DNA from 2 places in the Gallibacter sp. Marseille-QA0791 genome. Region 1 is predicted to be linked to the other one. Evidence: riboswitches for the same ligand, from Rfam matches in the RefSeq annotation. Region 1 holds a riboswitch; the other holds the start of a gene.
What was found. Region 1 has a riboswitch for thiamine pyrophosphate ahead of thiC (phosphomethylpyrimidine synthase ThiC). Riboswitches for the same ligand answer to the same signal wherever they lie in the genome.

Region 1 (10,727 bases):
CAGCAGAAACGGAATAGGCCCTCTCATTATGATAGCTATGGGAGAAATGGGCAAACCGGCCAGAGTGGCAGCGGGCAGGTACGGTTCCTGTGTGACCTTCGCATCCGGTAAGGAAGCGTCGGCGCCGGGACAGGTGGATGTGTACACCATGAAAAAGTGGCTGGATGACTACTACGACGGAAAGGAAAACTAAATGGAAGACTTCATCAAGGTAGAAGATCTGACATTTGAATATGTGAAAAGCGAAGACGGGACGGCGGTGAGAGCCATCGACAGCGTCAGCTTCAGCGTGGAAAGAGGAAGCTTTACGGCTGTAATAGGGCAGAACGGATCGGGCAAATCGACGCTGGCAAAGAATATAAATGCGCTGCTCGTTCCCACGTCGGGCAGAGTCATGGTAGACGGGCTGGACACCTCTGTGCCTGAGCATGTATGGGATGTCCGCAGCCGTGTGGCCATGGTGTTCCAGAACCCTGACAATCAGATCGTTTCGTCGATCGTCGAGGATGATGTGGCCTTTGGCCCGGAAAATCTGGGAATAGAACCGGCCGAGATAAGGAAACGGGTCGATGAGGCGCTGACAGGTGTAGAGATGTACGACTTCAGGAAGAAGGCTCCACATATGCTGTCGGGCGGACAGAAGCAGCGTATCGCCATAGCGGGGGCGGTGGCCATGGAGCCTGAGTGCATCGTATTCGATGAGCCGACAGCGATGCTGGATCCCAGAGGCCGTGATGAGGTCATGTCAGTTATCAAACGCCTCAATGGGAAGGGGATAACAGTGCTGCTGATAACTCACTTCATGGAGGAGGCCGCTCAGGCGGATAAGATAATCGTCATGGACAGAGGTGTAAAGAAAATGGAAGGGACTCCCGAGGAGATATTCCTGAGAGCGGATGAGCTGAAGGCTCTCAGCCTGGATGTGCCGCCTGCCGTAGATCTGGCTATGAAGCTGCGGGAGAGAGGTATAGATATTCCGGAAGGCATCTTGACGATAGATGATATGGTGAACTGCTTATGTCGATAGAAGTAAAAGGATTGACCCATATATACAGTGAGGGACTCCCTCACGAATCGGTGGCGCTGGAAAACGTGTCCTTCAACGTGGAGGATGGACAGCTGGTAGGGGTGATCGGTCATACAGGATCGGGCAAATCAACGCTGGTGCAGCATCTCAACGGTCTGCTTAGACCCAAGTCCGGAACCATTGTAGTGGGAGATGTGGATATCACGGCTGACGGCGTCGTCATGCGGGACATCAGGAGGAAGATAGGTCTGGTTTTCCAGTATCCTGAATATCAGCTGTTTGAGGAGACTGTAGCTAAAGATGTGGCTTTCGGACCGGGAAATCTGGGGCTTTCACAGGAGGAGACGGAACAGCGGGTGAAGGAAGCCATCCAGATGGTAGGACTGGATTATGATGCGGTGAAGAATGTGTCGCCCTTCGAATTGTCAGGAGGACAGAAGAGGCGGGTAGCCATAGCCGGAGTCATTGCCATGAAGCCGGAGATCCTGATCCTGGACGAGCCTACGGCCGGGCTGAATCCCAAAGCTCACGACGATATCCTGGCCATGGTACGAGCCATACATGAACAGGAGAAGAATATAATCTTCCTCATATCCCACAATATGAACGATATCGCCGCTATGGCCGACAAAGTCATCGTGATGGACAGAGGGCAGGTAGCTATGGATGGTACTCCGGCTCAAGTCTTTTCACGGGGAGAAGAGCTGAAAGCCATGGGACTGGCGTTGCCTGATTCCATGGAGCTGGTGGCTCGGCTCAGGAGAGCGGGAATGGATATAGATACCAGCTGCCTGACTATGGAGCAGGCGGCAGATGAGATAGCAAAGGTTTTGAAGAGATGATAAGAGATATAACCCTGGGGCAATACTATCCCGGAAATTCATACGTCCACAGGCTGGACCCGAGAGTGAAGATATTGGCGACGCTGCTTTACATCGTGTCCCTTTTTGTGGTTGACGATTTTATCGGGTTCGCTGTAGTGTTCCTGGGACTGGCTGTGGTCATCGCAGTATCCAAGGTGCCGCTGCGTTTCATACTGAGGGGATTGAAGCCGGTCTTCATCATAATACTCTTTACATTCGTGATAAATATGTTCATGATACAGGGAGAGACGCTGGTATCTTTCGGGTTTTTGACTATAACCAGGGAAGGACTGAGAACTGCTGTGTTCATGGCAGTCAGATTGATATTGCTGATAATCGGTTCATCGATGCTGACGCTGACCACCAGACCCATCAGCCTGACAGATGGGATCGAGGCTCTACTTTCGCCATTCAAGAAGCTGGGACTGCCTGCTCATGAGCTGGCTATGATGATGACTATCGCGCTCAGATTCATACCGACTCTGCTGGAAGAGACCGATAAGATCATGAAGGCTCAGCAGGCAAGAGGCGCCGACTTCGAGAGCGGCAATATCATCAGGCGGGCCAAAGCGCTGGTACCTATCCTGGTGCCGCTGTTCATAAGCGCTTTCAGGATCGCGCAGGAGCTGGCGATGGCCATGGAGGCCAGGTGCTATGGGAGCAATATCAAGAGGACCAGAATGAACGGTATGAAATTCCACAGCCGGGATCTGATCGCGTCGATAGTGTTCGTGATTTTCCTGGCGGTCATAGTAGCGGAAAGGATCGTACTTTGATATGAGACAGAGAAAGGCTAAAGACCTGGAAAAGAGGCTGCGGGAATGCAGCGCCTATATGACAGATGGTCCCGGCCAGGACGGCCGGGACTATTTCGGCCGTAGGATCGCTGATGGCGGTTATCACAGAGATCTGTTCGTTGAGATAGGATGCGGCAAAGGACAGTTCATAATAAGCAAAGCAGCGTCCCATCCGGAGGCTGATTTCATCGCCATAGAGGGTCAGGAAACGGTGATACTGCGGGCGTTGGAAAAAGCCAGGGAATACGACAGCGCCGATCCGGCCGGGAGCATGTCCGGCGCTTCCCACGGCAGGCTGACCAATCTCAAATTTATGCTTACCTTCGTCCATACCATGGATGAATTGTTCGATGAGGGACAGCTCTCGGGAATCTACCTGAATTTCAGCGATCCATGGCCCAAGGCGCGCCATGCCAAACGGAGGCTGACTCACAGGGAAAGGCTGAAGGACTATGCATGGGCGCTGAAAAAAGGCGGATTCATAGAGATGAAGACCGATAACGATGATTTGTACGATTTCACTCTGAGAGAGATAGCAGCGGCAGGATACGAGATTGTTGAGCAGACACGAGATCTTCACAGCAGCAGCTTCGAATCACGCCTGACGACTACCGAGTACGAGGACAAGTTCAGCAGCAGAGGGAAAAATATCAATTACGTGAAGGTGCTGGTGGAATGAAAGAGGATCCGCGCCGGAAACTGCGGCGGAAAATATCTTGACCGGAGAAGCGAACTGCCATATAATAGTCGAGGAAAATCGCGTGTGGATTTTTCCGGATGATATAAGATCGTGTTTTCGCCACACAGTTGTCATTAGACGACTGTGTGTTTTTTGTTCGCCCGCCATGGGCGGGCTCTAACGGGTGAAAGTCCCGAGTGCGCGTAGGCAACGACGAAGCACATAGCTGAACAGCAAGTGTGTTCACCGTGAGGTGAAATCTGAAGGAAGCTGTAGGCAAACCTCTGACCTGACGGACAGAAACCACATATAAGGCTGGGAAATACGGATAAGACGGCAAGAAACATCGAAGTCCAAAAGTTGCTGGAAGTACCAGTAAATGTGGCAGGTATATGGAGGGAAAGAGTCCGCACCTTAAGCGGGGAGGTCTCACAGGCGGTCTCATTAGCCGTAGTAACAACGAACTGTGAGAAGTCAGCAGAGGTCGTAGTAGTGAAGAAGTTCCTGTAATGGGGATGGAGCGAAGGACCGAACAATCAATCAGTTGAAGTACGTTCCACTTCGTAGCCGGAGCAAACGCCTGTCGATGACATCAAAGGCGGCAAAGGCAAAAGGGGGAGAAAGGAAACAACGCATGGACACAAGAAGTCTCATGGAGCAGATAGTGAGCAATGATAACCTCAATGTGGCATATCTGCAAATCGTCAGAAACAAAGGAGCGGCAGGCGTAGACGGGATGACCGTTGAAGAGCTTGGCGCATATCTTGCGGAAAACGGCGAAAACATCAGGAAGCAGCTGCGGACAAGGAAGTACAAACCGCAGCCAGTTAGACGGGTGGAGATACCAAAACCAGATGGAGGGACAAGAAACCTTGGAATACCAACGGTAGTTGACCGGTTTGTACAACAGGCAGTAACACAAGTACTCACGCCAATCTTCGAGGAGCAGTTTCACGAGCATAGTTATGGATTCAGACCGAATCGGTGTGCGCAACAGGCAGTGCTGAAAGCATTAGAGATGATGAACGATGGGCATAGCTGGATAGTGGATATCGACCTTGCAAAGTTCTTCGACACGGTAAACCATGACAAGTTGATGACGATTTTCGGACGGACAATAAAGGACGGAGACGTTATCTCAGTGGTAAGGAAATTTCTGGCCAGTGGAGTGATGATCGATGACGAGTATGAAGATACAGTTGTCGGCACACCACAGGGAGGGAATATATCGCCGCTGTTGGCAAATGTCATGCTGAACGAGTTGGATAAAGAGCTTGAGGCAAGAGGGTTGGATTTCGTGCGCTATGCGGACGATCTGATTATCATGGTAGGAAGTAAGCAGGCGGCGGAGAGGGTAATGAAAAGTGCTACCCGATTTATTGAGGAAAAGCTGGGATTGAAAGTAAATGCTGAAAAGAGCAAGGTGGACAAGCCCAAAGGAATCAAGTATCTCGGATTTGGATTTTACTATGACACATTAGCCAAAGGATATAAAGCCAGACCGCACCCGAAAGCAGTAGCGAAATTCAAAGCACAGATGAAGAAGCTGACATGCAGGAGCTGGGGAGTGAGCAACAGTTACAAAGTGCAGAAACTGAACCAGCTTATCCGAGGATGGATAAACTACTTCAAAATCGGGAGCATGAAGGGATTATGTGAGCGTTTGGACAGAAACATACGCTACCGTCTGCGGATGTGTATTTGGAAGCATTGGAAAACACCGCAGAATAGGGCAAAGAACCTGATGAAGCTGGACGTACCCCGCTGGGCGGCATACAAAATTGCCTACAGTGGAGACCGTTATGCGAGGCTTGCGCATAACGGCTGGGTACATAAAGCGATAAGCAATGAAAGACTAACCACATTTGGGCTAGTCTCCATGAGTAATTACTACGCCGAAAGGCGTGTCATATGTTAAGTTGGTTGAACCGCCGCTTGCGGAACCGCATGAGCGGTGGTGTGAGAGGTCGGTAGGCGAAATAATCGCCTACCTCCTACTCGATTGTTGGAGGAGAGAAAAACGATGAACGAGACTTTCATGAAGGAAAGGCCGGTATTCCGGCTCATACTGTCGATGTCCCTTCCAATGGTGTTGTCGATGCTGGTCAACTCGCTGTACAACATAGTGGACAGCTTCTTTGTAGCCCAAATAAGTGAGGACGCCATGACCGCCCTGTCGCTGGTGTACCCGGTACAGAATTTCATAAACGCCCTGGGGATAGGATTCGGAGTCGGGATAAATGCAGTCATCGCCTTTTACCTGGGGGCGCAGGACAATGTCAGAGCCAATATGGCGGCGACCCAGGGCCTGGTGCTGGCAGCTGTTCACGGCGCGGTGATGACTATCGCCGGTATCGCTGTGATGCCTGCTTTTTTGCGGATGTTTACATCGTCGGAAGTTGTGGTACAGTTAGGTGTCAGATATTCCAACATCGCATTTCTCTTTGCACTGGCGATCATGCTGGGTCTTGTATTTGAAAAGATATTTCAGTCAGTAGGAAGGATGAATGTGACTATGCTGGGACTGACCAGCGGCTGTGTCGCCAACATCGTGCTGGACCCTGTGCTGATATTCGGATTGGGACCTTTTCCCGAAATGGGAATGGAAGGGGCGGCTCTCGCCACCGGCATAGGCCAGACTCTTTCGCTGGCCATATATCTAGTGGTCTACAGGGTGAGCCCGATAAACGTGCGGATAGACAGGAAGCACCTGGTTCCTCGCAGGAAGATGGCAGCAAAGCTGTATTCCATAGGGATACCGGCGACGCTGAACCTGGCTCTTCCTTCTTTCCTGATATCCGCCCTCAATGCCATCCTGGCGTCATATTCGCAGGTCTACGTTCTGGTTCTGGGTATCTATTACAAGCTGCAGACATTCCTCTATCTTCCCGCTAACGGCATAATACAGGGGATGCGTCCGCTGATAGGTTACAATTACGGGGCGGGCGAACACGGACGGGTGAAGCGTATTTATGGTATCGTGCTGTGTATGAGCGGCGTCATCATGGTTGCAGGTACTGCCATATGCCTCGCCGTTCCGGGGCAGTTGATGGGGCTTTTCACGCATACGGAGGCAACTGTGGCGGCGGGGGAAACGGCCCTTCGCATCATCAGCGCGGGATTCATCGTTTCGGCCGTCTCCGTTACATCGTCAGGAGCACTGGAAGGATTGGGGAAAGGCCTGCCGTCCCTCGTCATTTCCCTGTGCCGCTATATCGTCGTCATCCTTCCTGTTTCCTTCCTGCTGAGCCGCCTCTTTGGCCCGACGGGCGTGTGGAACGCCTTTTGGGTGACAGAGGCGGTAACAGCTGTCGTCGCCTTTGCAGTGTACAAGGGGGCGGTCGTCCCCGTCAGTGAAGTCTAAAGTATGTCTATGTATTCTCCTGAAAGGGCCTTGTTCATGCTGCGGACCGCGCAGAATTTGCCGCACATGCTGCAGGCTTCCTCATGATCTTCTTCAGGCTTCCTGCTGTCACGGATAGCTCTGGCCGTTTCGGGATCCAACGCGCATTCGAATTGTTTGTCCCAGTCCAGTTCGCGTCTGGCATCGCTCATACGGTCGTCTATGTCGCGGGCTCCGGGGATCCCTTTAGCTATATCAGCTGCATGAGCCGCTATCTTGGATGCGATGATACCTTGCTTTACATCTTCTACGTTTGGAAGAGCCAGATGCTCTGCAGGCGTCACATAGCAGAGGAACGCAGCGCCGTTCATAGCAGCCACGGCGCCGCCTATAGCGGCGGTGATATGATCGTAGCCCATAGCGATATCAGTCACGAGCGGCCCCAGCACGTAGAAAGGAGCTCCCATGCAGATAGTTTGCTGCACCTTCATGTTTGCTGCTACCTGATCGAGAGGAACATGTCCGGGACCCTCTACCATAACCTGTACGTTGTGCTCCCAGGCTCGCTTTGTCAGCTCCCCAAGGCGTACCAGTTCTTCTATCTGGCATACGTCGGTGGCATCGGCAAGACATCCTGGACGGCAGGCATCGCCCAGGGAGATGGTCACATCGTATTCTTCGCATATATCGAGTATTTCGTCGTAGTATTCGTAAAAAGGATTTTCCTCTCCTGTCATGGACATCCAGGCGAAGACCAGACTGCCGCCTCTGCTGACGATATTGGTCTTTCTCTTGTGTTTCTTTATCTGATCGATGGTCTTTCTCGTTATACCGCAGTGGAGCGTCACGAAATCCACCCCGTCCTCCGCATGAAGACGGATAACATCGATGAAATCTCTGGCCGTCAATGTCGACAGGTCGCGTTGATAGTGTATCACGCTGTCATAGACAGGTACTGTCCCTATCATGACAGGGCATTCGGAAGTAAGCTTTCTCCTGAAAGGCTGAGTGTTTCCGTGACTGGAAAGATCCATGATAGCCTCGGCTCCCATGTTAACAGCGCTCATGACCTTTTCCATCTCTATGTCGTAGTCCTTGCAGTCTCTGGAAACTCCGAGGTTCACATTTATCTTCGTTCTGAGCATGCTTCCGATGCCTTCGGCATCCAGGCATGTATGCCTTTTGTTGGCGCATATGGCTACTTTCCCTTCGGCTACCAATTCCTGCAGCTTTTCCACAGACATGTTTTCCTTTTTCGCGACAGTTTCCAATTGCGGTGTGACGATGCCTTTTCTCGCGGCATCCATCTGAGTAGTGTAGTTCATCATTACCTCCCGTCTCAGTTTTCCTACGTGGATATATGGAAAAAGCGTACACGCCGGGGCATGTACGCTTCTGTTTATCGACATATACGTATGATGTGCGAAACACATCTTCATATCCCTACGTTGGCATTATCCACATCAGGTTCATGGGTCGAAGCTCCTGCTTCCTCTCAGCCTGTTCCACAAGCTCCCCGTTAAATTGTCTATGTGTTTATTATATCCCTGACTGAGCGATTGTCAAGCTGATTTCAGATGAGTGAAGCCGCAGTTTCGATACAGTCCAGGTGAATCGCCGACGCTGCCGCGGTCGTCATCCCGCGGCCATAAGTCCGCGTCTACAGACCCTTTATATAACTGCCGGGGGCTACAGGATCTCCGTTTTTCCTCATTTCGAAGTGAAGGTGATCGTCTTCACCGAATTCAAACAGAGAAGTGCGGCCTACTTTTCCGATAGTATCTCCCCTGGAAACGATCTCACCCAGCTCGATAAGGTCATCGCCTGCCAGATTGCCGTAGACTGACAGCAGGTTGTTGCCGTGATTTATCTCTACGACGATACCCAACTTGTCGTCCTCCTCTATCCGTGTTACCGTACCGGCGGCACAGGCGCTCACTCCGGTCCCTTCAGGGGCGGCGATGTCTATACCACTGTGGGTCATGTACTGGTCGAGAGTCTTTTGATATATGGGCATGTCCATGGAAAAATCCATGATGATCTCTCCTGAAAGGGGAGCGGTGAATTCCGCGGCGTTCTGGCTTTCGGTATCGTCTGCGCCGGAGTCTGTGCTGTCAAGGCTGTCCACTATATCGGCTTCTGTTTCTGTGTTTTCCTCGACGGCTTTTTCTTTTACGACATCCGCTGCTTTATTGCTCTGGGCGGTATCGCGGATCTTATCCACATTAGCTTTTACGACGAAAACGGAAACGAGCGCCATCAGACAAAAACACAGCACCAGAGTGATGGCGGGGATATCTTTTTGCTTTTTGTCCTGTCTCATGTGCATCTTACCTCCTATGGATTTAGTATCGACAATGGGAGGAAAATTAATACCGTTAATTACTTGTAATAAAAGGATGAAATGTTGTATTATATTAAATGTTAAAGTTCAATGCGGGAAAAGGCGTCAGGCGGCGCACGGCCGGCTGTTTTGGAAATTTTGGCAACTGCGGCGGCCCGGTAGTCTCGACAGTTTCGGCGCGTCAGACGGAGCGTAAACCTGTGTGAGAATGGATACAAAAATAATTTTCAGAGGTGATTTTAAAGTGGCGGAGTACATTTTAGCCAGACAGAACGACAGGAGCATACCAAAGGAAGATAAGATTTTCGGGATAAGCAACAGAGCGAAGAAGATGATAGCCGAAAAGGGTGCCGATAAAGTCATAAATGCGACCATAGGCTCTCTTCTGGATGATGACGGCAAGCTGATAGTCCTTTCTTCAGTAGATGAGGTCTTCAGAGGACTGAAGCCTGATGAATACGCAGATTACGCGCCTATATGCGGGATACCTGCTTTCAGGGAAGCAGTACAGAAAGCTGCTTTTGGAAAATTCCGGCCCAAAAGCTTTACAGATGCAGTAGCTGCTCCGGGAGGAACAGGAGCTTTGAGAAACGCCATCGCCAACTATTCTCAGCCGGGAGACAAAGTATTGACTTCGGACTGGCACTGGTCGCCATATAACACTATCGCGGGAGAGATAAGACGGAGAGTGGATACGTTCAGCCTCTTTACCGAAGACAGAAAGTTCAACTGGCAGTCCTTCAGGGAAAAGGTCCTCCAGCTTCTGGATACACAGGACAGTCTGGTGATAATACTCAATACCCCGGCTCACAATCCGACAGGATATTCCCTTACGCTGGGCGACTGGGACAAGGTCACAGAAGTCCTGACGGAAGCGGCAAAGAAAGGCAAAGCCATTGCGTTGGTAGTGGACGCGGCCTATATAGATTTTGCCGGAGACGAAGAGGAATGCAGGAGATTCCTGCCAAAGCTGGAGACTATGCCGGAAAATGTCCTTCCGATAATAGCCTATAGCCTTTCGAAGACGTTTACCTTATATGGGACAAGATGCGGAGCTCTCATCTGCATGGCGAAGACGAGAGAGATAGCTGATGAATTCAAGCGTGTCTGTGAGTTTTCATCGAGAGGATCCTGGTCCAATGGTACCAAAGCGGCCCAGGTGTTGCTGGCCAAGATATACGCCGATGATAAGCTGCTGGCAAGAGTCAGCGAGGAGAGAGCTCGTTACAGGGATATGCTGCTGGCCAGAGGCAGGGCATTCGAGGAGGAAGCGGCTAAAGTGGGACTGGAGATGGTGCCTTTCGACGCCGGTTTCTTCGCCTCCATACCGTGCAGTGATCCCGACGGCATAAGCGCTCAGCTTGAAAAGCAGGGGCTGTTTATCGTTCCGCTGGCCAAAGGGCTCAGGGTCTCGGTAGCTTCCGTTTCCGAGGAAAAATGCAGAAGGATCCCAGCCATGATAAAGGCTGTGATGGGATAGCTGATCCGCGCTGACGATTCATGTGCGGTTAAAGAGCTCCCGGTCTTGCGTTGCAAGGCCGGGAGCCCTTTTAAGATGGCGACGCTCCATGACCTGACGGAGCGGCCGACTGCGAGATATTATCATCCTGCTGACATCGGAAGCTGTTGAAAAAAGTCAGCTGCTGTAGTAAATTGATATCAAAATGAGGGAAG
Region 2 (10,727 bases), 700 kb from region 1:
CATAGTAGTCTTCTTTTCAACAAAGGGTGTGGAGATAGATTTTGAAGAGGAGACCGAGGAAAACAAGACAAGCTTCTTCAAGGATGCCAAGGCTGTACTTTCCATAAAGCCATATCTGTTAGCGACTCTTTCGTCGCTGCTGTTCAGGATAGGATACTGCCTGTTCCTGACAACCATGACGTACTTCATGCTGTATGTAGTTGCTCTTTCGGAGATGCAGATGACGGCATGCACATCCATAATCTCCTTCGGAGGCATAATCGTTATAGCCATCCTGATGAAGGTGATTGAGAAGTTCGATAAAGCAAAAGTATATATCGTTCTCGTGCTGTTCTCGGGGATCATCATGATAATCTTCAACTTCATGAATATCAATTCCATCGGGATAGCGGCGCTGTTCTGCGTATTCTACGTAATAGGATCATCGGCTTACTGGTCCATCAATATACCGCTGATGTATGACTCCATCGAGGTAGACGAGTTCCAGAGCGGCAAGAGAAGAGAAGGAACGATGATGTCTATCTACCTCTTCTGCCAGAAGGGCGGATACGCTATCGCGGCATCCGTTATAGGTAACGTGCTGGCCAGCACAGGCTACGACGAGACTCTCGGAGCCAACAATCCGGAAAACGTGCTGAATGCCATTCAGACTATGACGTGCGGAGCAGCCGGACTGTTCTTCGTTCTCAGCGCGCTGGTCATCGTACTGTATCCTCTCAAGAAAAATGTTTACGACAAACTCTATACGCAGCTGGAAAACAAGCGTGCGGGAAGAGAATACAATAACGAAGGTTTTGCCCAGGTACTCAACAGGAAATACAGATAGCTGTTTTCGGAGGTAATGCAAGATGAACGACATTCTTTATACAAACGGCGTCATATTCACCGTTGACGATGACAAGACCATGGCAGAAGCTGTGGCTGTCAAGGATGGAAAGATAACTTTCGTCGGCAGCAATGCCGAGGCGAAAGATATAGAAGCAAAGGAGACTGTGGATCTGGACGGTAAGATGATGCTGCCAGGCTTCATAGAGGCTCATGCTCATGCTACATGGGGAGCTATAGACGCGCTCTTTAAAGTGGCTTTGTTCGGCGCCGATAATGCTGATTACTATGTCAGGAAGATAAAGGAATTTGTCCAGGAGCGACCGGACTTGCCGGTATATGAGGGAGTCGGCTGGGAAAACCCGTTTTTTGGTAAGGAAGGCCCATCGAGAAAGATCCTCGATGAGATATGCAGTGACAAACCAATGCTCATGTGGTCTCATGACAAGCACTCGGTCTGGGTGAATACATATACCCTGGAAATGTGCGGCATCACTAAGGAGACTCAGGTGCCGCCGGGCAATATAATAGAAAGAGAAGCTGACGGCACGCCAAGAGGTACTTTGAGAGAGTTCGCGGCCATCGCTCTTGTTGACTCGGTGAAGCCTGTATTTGGTAAGGAACATTATAAAGAGGCATTTAGCTGGGTACAGAAGGAATTCGCCAAATACGGCGTCACTACGATAATGGATCCGCTGCTGGATCCTGAAGAGGAGGCTATAGACGCTATAAAGGAGCTCAATGATGAAGGAAAGCTGATCTGCAAAATGAGAGGCGCTTTCAAGAGCTCAGAGGCTGAACCGTACAAGCATATAGATGATTTCGCAAGGATCAGGGAAGAAGTGGATTCCCATATGTTCAAGATAGAGCAGGTGAAGATGTTCGCCGACGGCGTAGTTGAAGGGAAGACCGCATATCTGAAAGAGCCATATGAGGGCGAGGATTACACCGGTGATCCTATATGGGAGCCTGGAGCAATGACAGAATTCTGCAAGAAAGTCGATGCGCTGGATTTCGATATCCACGTCCATTCTATCGGAGACGCCGCGACGGCTATGACGCTGGACGCGCTGGACGCGATGAAGGCTGCTGATCCGGACAGAGACAGAAGGCCTGTCATCACGCATCTTCAGGTGGTGGATCCGGAAGATTATCCGAGATTGGTCGAGCATAAAGTGGCGGCTGTTACTAATCCGTACTGGCATTTCAAGTACAGAGGTTTCTTCGACGATATCGAACTGCCGTATCTGGGCGACAGAGCCTATCGCGAATATCCGATGAAAAGCATGCTGGATGCCGGAATAATATTAGGAGGAGCCAGCGATTACAATGTCACTCCTGAACCGGCGCCGCTCCGGGGTATTCAGACAGGTGTGACGAGGGTCGGTATAGGCGAAGATCCTGACGATATGGATCTGGTGCTGGCACCTGAGGAGAGGCTCACTACGGCTCAGATGGTGGAGGTATTCACTAAAGGCAATGCCTATGCTTTGAGGATGGAGGATATCACCGGAAGCATCGAAGTGGGTAAGTGTGCCGATCTCGTTATTCTGGAGGAGAACATATTCCAGGTACCTGCAGCCGACATATATAAGGTGAAGATCGTTCAGACAATTTCTGAAGGCAAGGTAATATACGAAGGGTAAAGAGTTTTTTATAGAAGGGGAGCCTGCGGCGTTATGCTGCGGCTCCTCTTTTAGATGGACGTATCTGGCAACCTGTCGGCAGACCCGGCATCATCGTCTGCAGTTTCCGTTTATTGGATCAAAGCGTTACGCTTTTCGGTTGAATTTGATAAAATCCCGTATAAACATATCCGGACGATTTCATGAAAATTCCCGTATCTGTTGCGCAGGCAACACATTTTTTAAAGGGTTTTATACATTATAATGTATAAGATGAAAAACCGTATAAATTCGCTGGAGAGGTTTATACGGAAAAATGATAAATAGGATGTCTGAAGTATAAAAAACAACCGCGCCAGCGGCCAGACAGGAACATATGAGGTATGCGGCAGCATATGCGCCACAGAATGGGCGCTCGAAAGGAGAAAACATCATGAGCAAGCTGAAAATTTCCATAACATTGGTGGACAGGAAGGGCGATCATCCATGTCACAGAGGTCATCAGATAGGAGACAGCTATGATTTCGATACGGAACGGGGGCAACTTTGCCCAATGGCGATGCACGTGGCCTTCCCGTACATAGATATCCTGAGATACGGTGGCCAACTGCCTGAGGGGACGACTGATGAATTCAGGTTCTGCTGTCCCGACGCCGACGTCATCAATATCTTTGAGCTGAAGGTGGAAAAGTAAAAAATCCACAGTTTTCTGTTGACATCCGCAGTGTAGTGGTGCATTCTTATATCGTAAGTAATAAGTAATAAGTAATAAGTAATAAGTAGTAAGTAGTAAGTAGTAACTGATGGCCGGCTCAGCGATGACTGATGAGCATAGTGATTTCTGCGGAGGTGTGGTAATGGAAAATTTGACGATAACTCAGGAATATTATATCTGTGTAGCCAATGATAAGGGCACAATTTCGGTCTATGATCATAAGGCCGCCACGTGTCTGATCGCGGCCGGTGTGCTGGATATGAGTCTGGAAAATTGTGTCGGGATAGACGGCAAGACCGTTGAAGTGACGGGAAAGTTGCCTGACAATATAGCCTTTCTCAGGCCACTGTACGATACCATAGATCAGGGAAAAGCGATCAAATTGAGCAAAGTAGTCGAAAGCTATATCGCTTCCTTTTCCGATAAAAAGCTGAAGGAGCTGATCGGATCCGTCGTAACCTCCCTGGAGGGAGCAGGAGTCATGGAGTCTGTGAAGACCGGTATCTTTAAAAGCAAGGAAGGACGCGCTCCGTCTCAGGCATCGGTCAATGGCGTAGTGGAGAAGATAAGGGCTGAGATACTGGAGGACGGAGAGATGTCCGACGAGGCTGTGGCATTGGCAGCGCTGCTGGACAGGGCAGGGAAGCTGAAGGATTATTTTTCGAAATATGAGCATAAAGAGCTGAGAGCCAGGTTGACAGATATAAAGAAGAGTGAAGCCGGAAAGTCGGTCAAAGAGATGGCTGATTATATAGACGGGCTCATGGCGTCGATGCTCGCAGTGGTGACCACGACTACCGGAGCTTAAGGGAGGACGCGTATCATGTCTAGGCAAAGGACCATGGAGAAGATACTGAGCTCGGAATACGTGACTATCGGCGAGCTGGTGCGCCTCACCGATGTCAGGTACAGCACCCTCAAATACTACACGGAGGAAGGAATGCTGCCGTTTGAGCAGAGCGAGGCCAACCTTACCAGAAGGTACAGGCGTGAGGAGAGCGTAAAACGGATAAATCATATAAAGGCCCTCCGCGACCAGGGAAAGACGATACCGGAGGTAAAGGAGCTGCTGAAAAAACTGCAGGACGGTTATGAAAAAACGCCCATCTGATGATGGGCGTTTTTGTTCGTATGGCGGAGGACACGGGACTCGAACCCGCGGGGCTGTTACACCTTACTCGCTTTCCAGGCGAGCTCCTTAGCCACTCGGTCAATCCTCCGGGTATCGTACTGCGCTGACCGCAAGATACCTATATAATATATCAAAAAAAAGTATATTATGCAATGGAAAAATCTATTTTTTATCCCCTTTCTCTGTTTCTCACATATACACATTGTCATTGATAAGCCAAAAGGTTTATGTTATGTTATATTTTGCGACATAAATTTACACAGAAGAGGTGGACCATGAAAAAGCTGATGTTGCTTTTACCGGTGCTTTCAGGGGTGCTGTGGGGTTCGGCGGGCATATTCGTGCGGACGCTGGATGCTTTTGGATTTGATAACTGTACGATGATATTTATACGAATAGTCGTTGCGGTACTGCTCCTGTTTTTCGGGATACTCATTATCGATAAATCCATGCTGAAGATAAAGGCGAGGGACATATGGGTGTTCATCGTCTGCGGTGTGTTCGGTATACTGGGACTGAACCTTTGCTATAATCAGGCCATGGCAGGCTTGACGCTGTCGTTGGCGGCCGTGCTTTTGAGCATGTCTCCTGTATTCGTGATGGTGCTGGCGACCTTTGTCCTCAAGGAGAAGATAACGGCGAAGAAAATAGGCTGTACCGTAATGGCGGTATTCGGATGTGTATTGGTGAGCGGTGTACTGGAGACGGGAACAGGGATAACAGTATCGACTATGGGTGTTCTGGCAGGGATAGCCGCGGCATTTTTTTACGCGTTATACAGCATTTTTTCCAAAGTGGCGATGAAACGCGGATACAATGTGTTCACCATCACATTTTACAGTATGCTGACGGGAGCCGTTGTTCTCATACCTTTTGCGGACTGGGGGATAATGGTGAGATTCGTCGTCGAAGCGCCTGTTGGGAACACGATATTCATCCTTATCAACGCTCTCTTCACTTCGATACTGCCATATATCCTTTACACGCTGTCACTGTCCTATGTGGATGCGGGAAAGGTATCGATACTGGCTGCCGGAGGCGAGCCGTCGTCGGCCATGGTATTCGGATTGATTTTCTTCTCGGAAAAGCCTACAGTATTATCTCTCTGTGGACTGGCAGTGACTATTCTGGCGCTGTGGCTGCTCTGTGTCCCGGGGAAGGAGGAAAAGAGAGAAACAGATGTGCCGGAAGGGCCTGGACCGTCATAAAAGCCTTGCTTTTCCCAATGGCGGGAGTTATAATTATTTCAATAAATCTGACGGCGGGGAGCTTGTGCGACAGGCTGAGAGGAAGGTGAGACCTTCGACCCAATACCTGATTTGGATAATGCCAACGTAGGGAAGTCCGGAAATACCGTATATATTGTGGAATGTGAGTATTTTGGGAGGCTGCCTATTGGTAGGCTCCTGTTTTGTTGGCGCAGGACGCGGCGGATTTGAGAAAGAAGGACGGCAGAGGGGCTGGAGGCAGATGTTGTGCGGAAAGGAGAGGACATTGGTAAAGATCAATGGAGAATTGCGGGATGTGACGGGAAAGACGGTCTCGGAATGCCTGGCAGCAGATGGTTACGATGTGAAAAGAGTTGCGGTGGAGAGAAACGGACAGATCGTTCCGAAGGCTCAGTATGATGGTATCGTGCTGGAAGATGATGATGTGGTGGAGATCGTCAGCTTTGTGGGAGGTGGCTGATTTGAGCGGGAAAAGAGAGCCGGAGAGATTTGACAGGATACCTTCCCGGGAGGAGATGAGAGCTGCTTTGGCAGAGCGCCACGGAGAAGAGATACAGAGAGCAGTGGAAAACGCGTCGGTAGCCGTCTGCGGATTGGGAGGGCTGGGCTCAAACGTGGCTGTCGCTTTGGCACGAGCCGGAGTGGGACGACTTCACCTGATAGATTTTGATGAAGTGGACATCACTAACCTTAACAGACAGCAGTACGATGCATGTCAGACAGGTCGCTCCAAGACCGATGCTTTGAAGGAAAACCTCCTGAGAATATCGCCATATATCAGCATCGAAACGGACAATACGCGGATAACCGAGGAAAATGCGGCGCGTCTGCTGGCCGGGGAGGACATCATATGCGAGGCCTTCGATTCGGCGGAGGATAAGGCGATGCTGGTGAATTTCCTGTTGGAAAACATGCCGGAAAAGTATGTGGTAGCTGCCTCCGGAATGGCCGGTCTGGAGTCAGCCAATACTATAAAGACCAGAAAGGTTGCGGGCAGATTCTATCTGTGCGGTGATGGTAAAAGCGATATAGCGGACGGCGGAGGCTTGTTTGCGTCCAGAGTGATGGCATGTGCGGCTCACCAGGCCAACATGATACTGAGGATAATCATGGGACGCTTAGAAGCGTAAAGTCAGGCCGGCTGGCCGAAGGGCAAGCATATATAAGCAGGAAAAAGAAAAGTAAAAGAAAGAAGGAAATATGATGGGTACGAATGATAAATTGATTATCGGAGGGCATGAATTCAACTCCAGATTCATACTGGGTTCGGGGAAGTATTCCCTGAATCTCATCGAAGCGGCCGTAAAGGACGCAGGAGCCGAGATAATAACGCTGGCAGTACGTCGGGCCAACACAAAGGATGAGGAGAACATACTGGATTATATACCGGAAAATATCACGCTGCTGCCTAACACATCGGGAGCCAGAGACGCCGATGAAGCCGTAAGGATAGCCAGACTGGCCAGGGAGCTGGGATGTGGCGATTTCATCAAGATAGAGATAATGAGGGATTCCAAATATCTGCTGCCTGACAACAGCGAAACCATAAGAGCTACGGAGATATTGGCAAAGGAAGGCTTCGTCGTGATGCCGTACATGTATCCTGATCTCAATGTGGCGCGGGATCTGGTCAACGCCGGAGCCGCAGCGGTGATGCCATTGGCTTCGCCTATAGGGTCCAACAAGGGGCTGGCGACGAAGGAATTCATCCAGATATTGATAAATGAGATAGATCTGCCGATAATCGTCGACGCGGGTATAGGCAGACCATCTCAGGCATGTGAAGCGATGGAAATGGGAGCGGCAGCCATCATGGCCAATACGGCCCTGGCCACCGCGGGAGATCTGCCGTTGATGGCATCCGCATTCAAATGTGCTATCGAAGCCGGAAGGAAGGCATACCTTTCGGGGCTGGGCCGTGTACTGGTGAGAGGCGCGGCGGCGTCCGATCCCCTTACGGGATTCCTCAGAGACTGACAGGGAAAGGAAGGGATAGTATGGCAAAGAAAGAAAACGATTTTTTCATAGATTCTGAGAGGCTGTCGGAAGCGGCTCTGGCAAAAAAACACAGACTGGAAGAGGATCCGTCTTCCAGGAAAAATCATATGGAATACATGCCGGGAATGGAACGGATAGACTCCGATATACGGGACAAGGTAATGGAGCAGATGAACAGCTACGATTATTCACGGTATACGGCGAAGGATGTCCAGGCAGCGCTGTCCCATGAAAATTGTAACATAGAGGATCTGAAAGCTCTGCTTTCACCGGCGGCGGAGCCCTTCGTCGAGGAGATGGCTCAGAGAGCCAGGATAGAGACACGCAAGCATTTCGGCAACAACGTGTATCTGTTCACACCGCTTTACATAGCCAACTACTGTGAGAATTACTGCGTCTACTGTGGATTCAACTGCTATAACGATATAAACAGGATGCGGCTGACTCCTCAGCAGATAGAGCACGAGATGAAGATAATCGCCGACTCGGGGATGGAGGAAATACTCATACTCACCGGCGAGAGCCGCAGCATGAGCGACGTGGAATACATCGGCGAAGCCTGCAAGATGGCCAGGAAATACTTCAGGATGGTAGGGCTTGAGATCTATCCGGTCAACACCGAAGAATACAGATATCTCCATGAATGCGGAGCTGACTACGTGACGGTTTTTCAGGAGACATACGATCCCGACAAGTACGAGACACTCCACCTGATGGGTCACAAACGGGTATGGCCTTACAGGTTCGAAGCCCAGGAGAGGGCGTTGATGGGCGGTATGAGAGGGGTGGCGTTTTCCGCGCTGCTGGGACTTTCCGATTTCAGGAAGGACGCCCTGGCTACAGCTCTGCACGTCTATTATCTACAGAGAAAATACCCTCATGCCGAGATGTCATTGTCATGTCCGAGGCTGAGACCCATCGTCAACAATGATAAGATAAATCCGCTTGACGTTCACGAAAAGCAGCTTTGCCAGATCATCTGCGCATACAGGATATTCCTGCCATTTGCCGGGATAACGGTATCTTCGAGGGAAAGCGAAAGCTTCCGAAACGGTATCGTGAAAATCGCTGCGACCAAGGTATCGGCGGGAGTTTCCACGGGTATAGGTGACCACGAGAGCAAATATACAGGAAAGGAGAGCGGCAGCCAGGAAGGTGACGAGCAGTTCGAGATAAATGACGACCGCAGCTTCGAGAAGATGTACAAGGACATCGAGAGCGAGGGGCTGCAGCCTGTGCTGAACGACTATCTCTATGTTTGATAAGAAATCCGATATAATCTGCGTGACCGATCGGAAGCTGTGCCGCGGCGACTTCCTGGAACAGGTGGAAAGGATAGCCGAGGGCCGACCGGCGGCCATCATCCTCCGGGAGAAGGATCTGTCCGAGCTGGAGTATGAAAAGCTGGCTGCCCGAGTCATGGAGATATGCCGCAGGACAGACGTCTTATGCGTGCTCCACAGCTTCGCGGCGACAGCGGCCCGCCTTTCGGCGGAAGCTATACATATGCCTATGCGGCTGCTGAGGAGCATGAGCAATGAGGAAAAGTCTGTTTTTCGTATTATCGGAGCCTCCTGTCATTCCCCGGAGGAAGCAGCAGAAGCCCAGCGGCTGGGGTGCAGCTATGTGACGGCGGGTCACGTGTTCGCTACCGACTGCAAGAAGGGGATGGAGCCGAGAGGACTGCGATTTTTGAAGGAAGTGTGCGATGCCGTGACCATACCTGTCTATGGGATCGGAGGGATCGGCCCCGGCAATATCAGTCAGGTGAGAGAGACGGGCGCAGCTGGAGCATGTGTCATGAGCAGGCTGATGACGTGCGACGCCCCGGGAGCATATATGGCGGCTATGATCCGGCCCGTGTAACGATGGCAGGGCGCCGGGAAACGGAGAAAGCGGAGAAGAAGCAGGCGGATGAGAGGTTCGCTTTGACGAGGTGAAAAGGATGATTTTCAGAAAGGAATATCTGACGCTGTACGCGGTGACTAACCGGGTCCACGCAGTCAGAGAATCGTTGTATGATCAGGTGAAAGCTGCTCTTTCCGGCGGCGTCACCTGCGTGCAGCTCAGGGAAAAGTATATGGACGATGACCGGCTTTTAGAGGAAGCTGTGAAGCTGCGGGACTTGTGCCATAGCTTTGGTGTACCACTCATAGTCAACGACAACGTCAATGTGGCGTTGGAGGCCGGGGCCGACGGTGTCCATGTAGGTCAGGAGGATGCGGACGCCGGAGAGATAAGGAAGCTGGCCGGCAGGGATTTCATAATAGGCGTCACCGCTAAGACAGTAGAACAGGCCGGAAGAGCATGTGATGCCGGAGCCGACTACATGGGCGTAGGCGCGGTATTTCCATCGCCTACCAAGAAAGGTGCTATCAGGATAACGAAGGAAGAGCTGAGAACCATATGCGGTTCTGTCGACATACCGGCCGTAGCCATAGGCGGCGTCAACCCGGAGAACATGGCGGAGCTTAAAGGCTGTGGTATGGCAGGCTTCGCCGTAGTGTCGGCTGTGTTCGCCGCAGACGATGTAAAAGCGGCTGCCGCAGCTCTCAGGGGAAAAGCTGAAGAGATATTGCGGGAAGAAGAAATGTTTCAGGAGGAAAAGTGATGATGGAAGCGACGACATCGAAAAGGACCGCGCTAAAGGCGGCTGCCGCCGAGCCGAAGGCCCCAAAAGCCGTCCTGGCCATCGCGGGAAGCGATCCCAGCGGCGGCGCGGGGATACAGGCAGACCTGAAGACCATGATAACCAATGGCGTCTACGGCATGAGCGCCATCACTGCGCTGACAGCCCAGAACACGACGGGAGTGGCCGATATAATGGAGGTGGCTCCCGGATTTCTGCGGGAGCAGCTGGACAGTGTTTTCAGCGATATAAGGCCCGACGCTGTGAAGATCGGAATGATATCGTCGGCGGAACTGGCGACAGTCATCGCCGAAACGCTGAGGAAGTATAAGGCGGAAAACGTGGTGCTGGATCCTGTCATGGTGGCTACCAGCGGATCGCCCCTCATGAAAGATGAGACTGTTCAGGTCATGCGGCGGCAGCTGATACCGGCAGCTGACATCATAACGCCTAATATCCCGGAGGCCCAGGTGCTGACGGGAATCGAGATAAAATGTCCTGGCGATATGGAAAGGGCGGCGGAGCTGCTTGCGGAGCAATACGGCTGCGCTGTCCTCTGCAAAGGCGGTCACAG

Region 2: linked by a shared signal. The riboswitch ahead of thiS (sulfur carrier protein ThiS) and the one ahead of thiC (phosphomethylpyrimidine synthase ThiC) in region 1 are both predicted to bind thiamine pyrophosphate.

Annotation. Positions count from the first base shown of each region.
Region 1 covers NZ_CBCPMH010000001.1:2,196,005-2,206,731, forward strand. The annotation lists gene aroD (type I 3-dehydroquinate dehydratase) at 1-193, shown strand, start outside; gene ACQY69_RS10095 (energy-coupling factor transporter ATPase) at 194-1,027, shown strand; gene ACQY69_RS10100 (energy-coupling factor transporter ATPase) at 1,018-1,869, shown strand; gene ACQY69_RS10105 (energy-coupling factor transporter transmembrane component T family protein) at 1,866-2,666, shown strand; gene trmB (tRNA (guanosine(46)-N7)-methyltransferase TrmB) at 2,668-3,366, shown strand; gene ltrA (group II intron reverse transcriptase/maturase) at 4,001-5,284, shown strand; gene ACQY69_RS10120 (MATE family efflux transporter) at 5,390-6,730, shown strand; gene thiC (phosphomethylpyrimidine synthase ThiC) at 6,727-8,037, opposite strand; TPP riboswitch at 8,133-8,238, opposite strand; gene ACQY69_RS10130 (peptidoglycan DD-metalloendopeptidase family protein) at 8,370-9,032, opposite strand; gene ACQY69_RS10135 (pyridoxal phosphate-dependent aminotransferase) at 9,262-10,533, shown strand.
Region 2 covers NZ_CBCPMH010000001.1:1,494,400-1,505,126, reverse strand. The annotation lists gene ACQY69_RS07045 (MFS transporter) at 1-826, shown strand, start outside; gene ACQY69_RS07040 (amidohydrolase) at 849-2,471, shown strand; gene ACQY69_RS07035 (TIGR04076 family protein) at 2,884-3,144, shown strand; gene ACQY69_RS07030 (GOLPH3/VPS74 family protein) at 3,308-3,973, shown strand; gene ACQY69_RS07025 (helix-turn-helix domain-containing protein) at 3,989-4,276, shown strand; tRNA gene ACQY69_RS07020 (tRNA-Ser) at 4,298-4,385, opposite strand; gene ACQY69_RS07015 (DMT family transporter) at 4,573-5,505, shown strand; TPP riboswitch at 5,549-5,655, shown strand; gene thiS (sulfur carrier protein ThiS) at 5,792-5,986, shown strand; gene thiF (thiamine biosynthesis protein ThiF) at 5,988-6,656, shown strand; gene ACQY69_RS07000 (thiazole synthase) at 6,727-7,503, shown strand; gene thiH (2-iminoacetate synthase ThiH) at 7,524-8,786, shown strand; gene ACQY69_RS06990 (thiamine phosphate synthase) at 8,779-9,390, shown strand; gene thiE (thiamine phosphate synthase) at 9,470-10,135, shown strand; gene thiD (bifunctional hydroxymethylpyrimidine kinase/phosphomethylpyrimidine kinase) at 10,135-10,727, shown strand, end outside.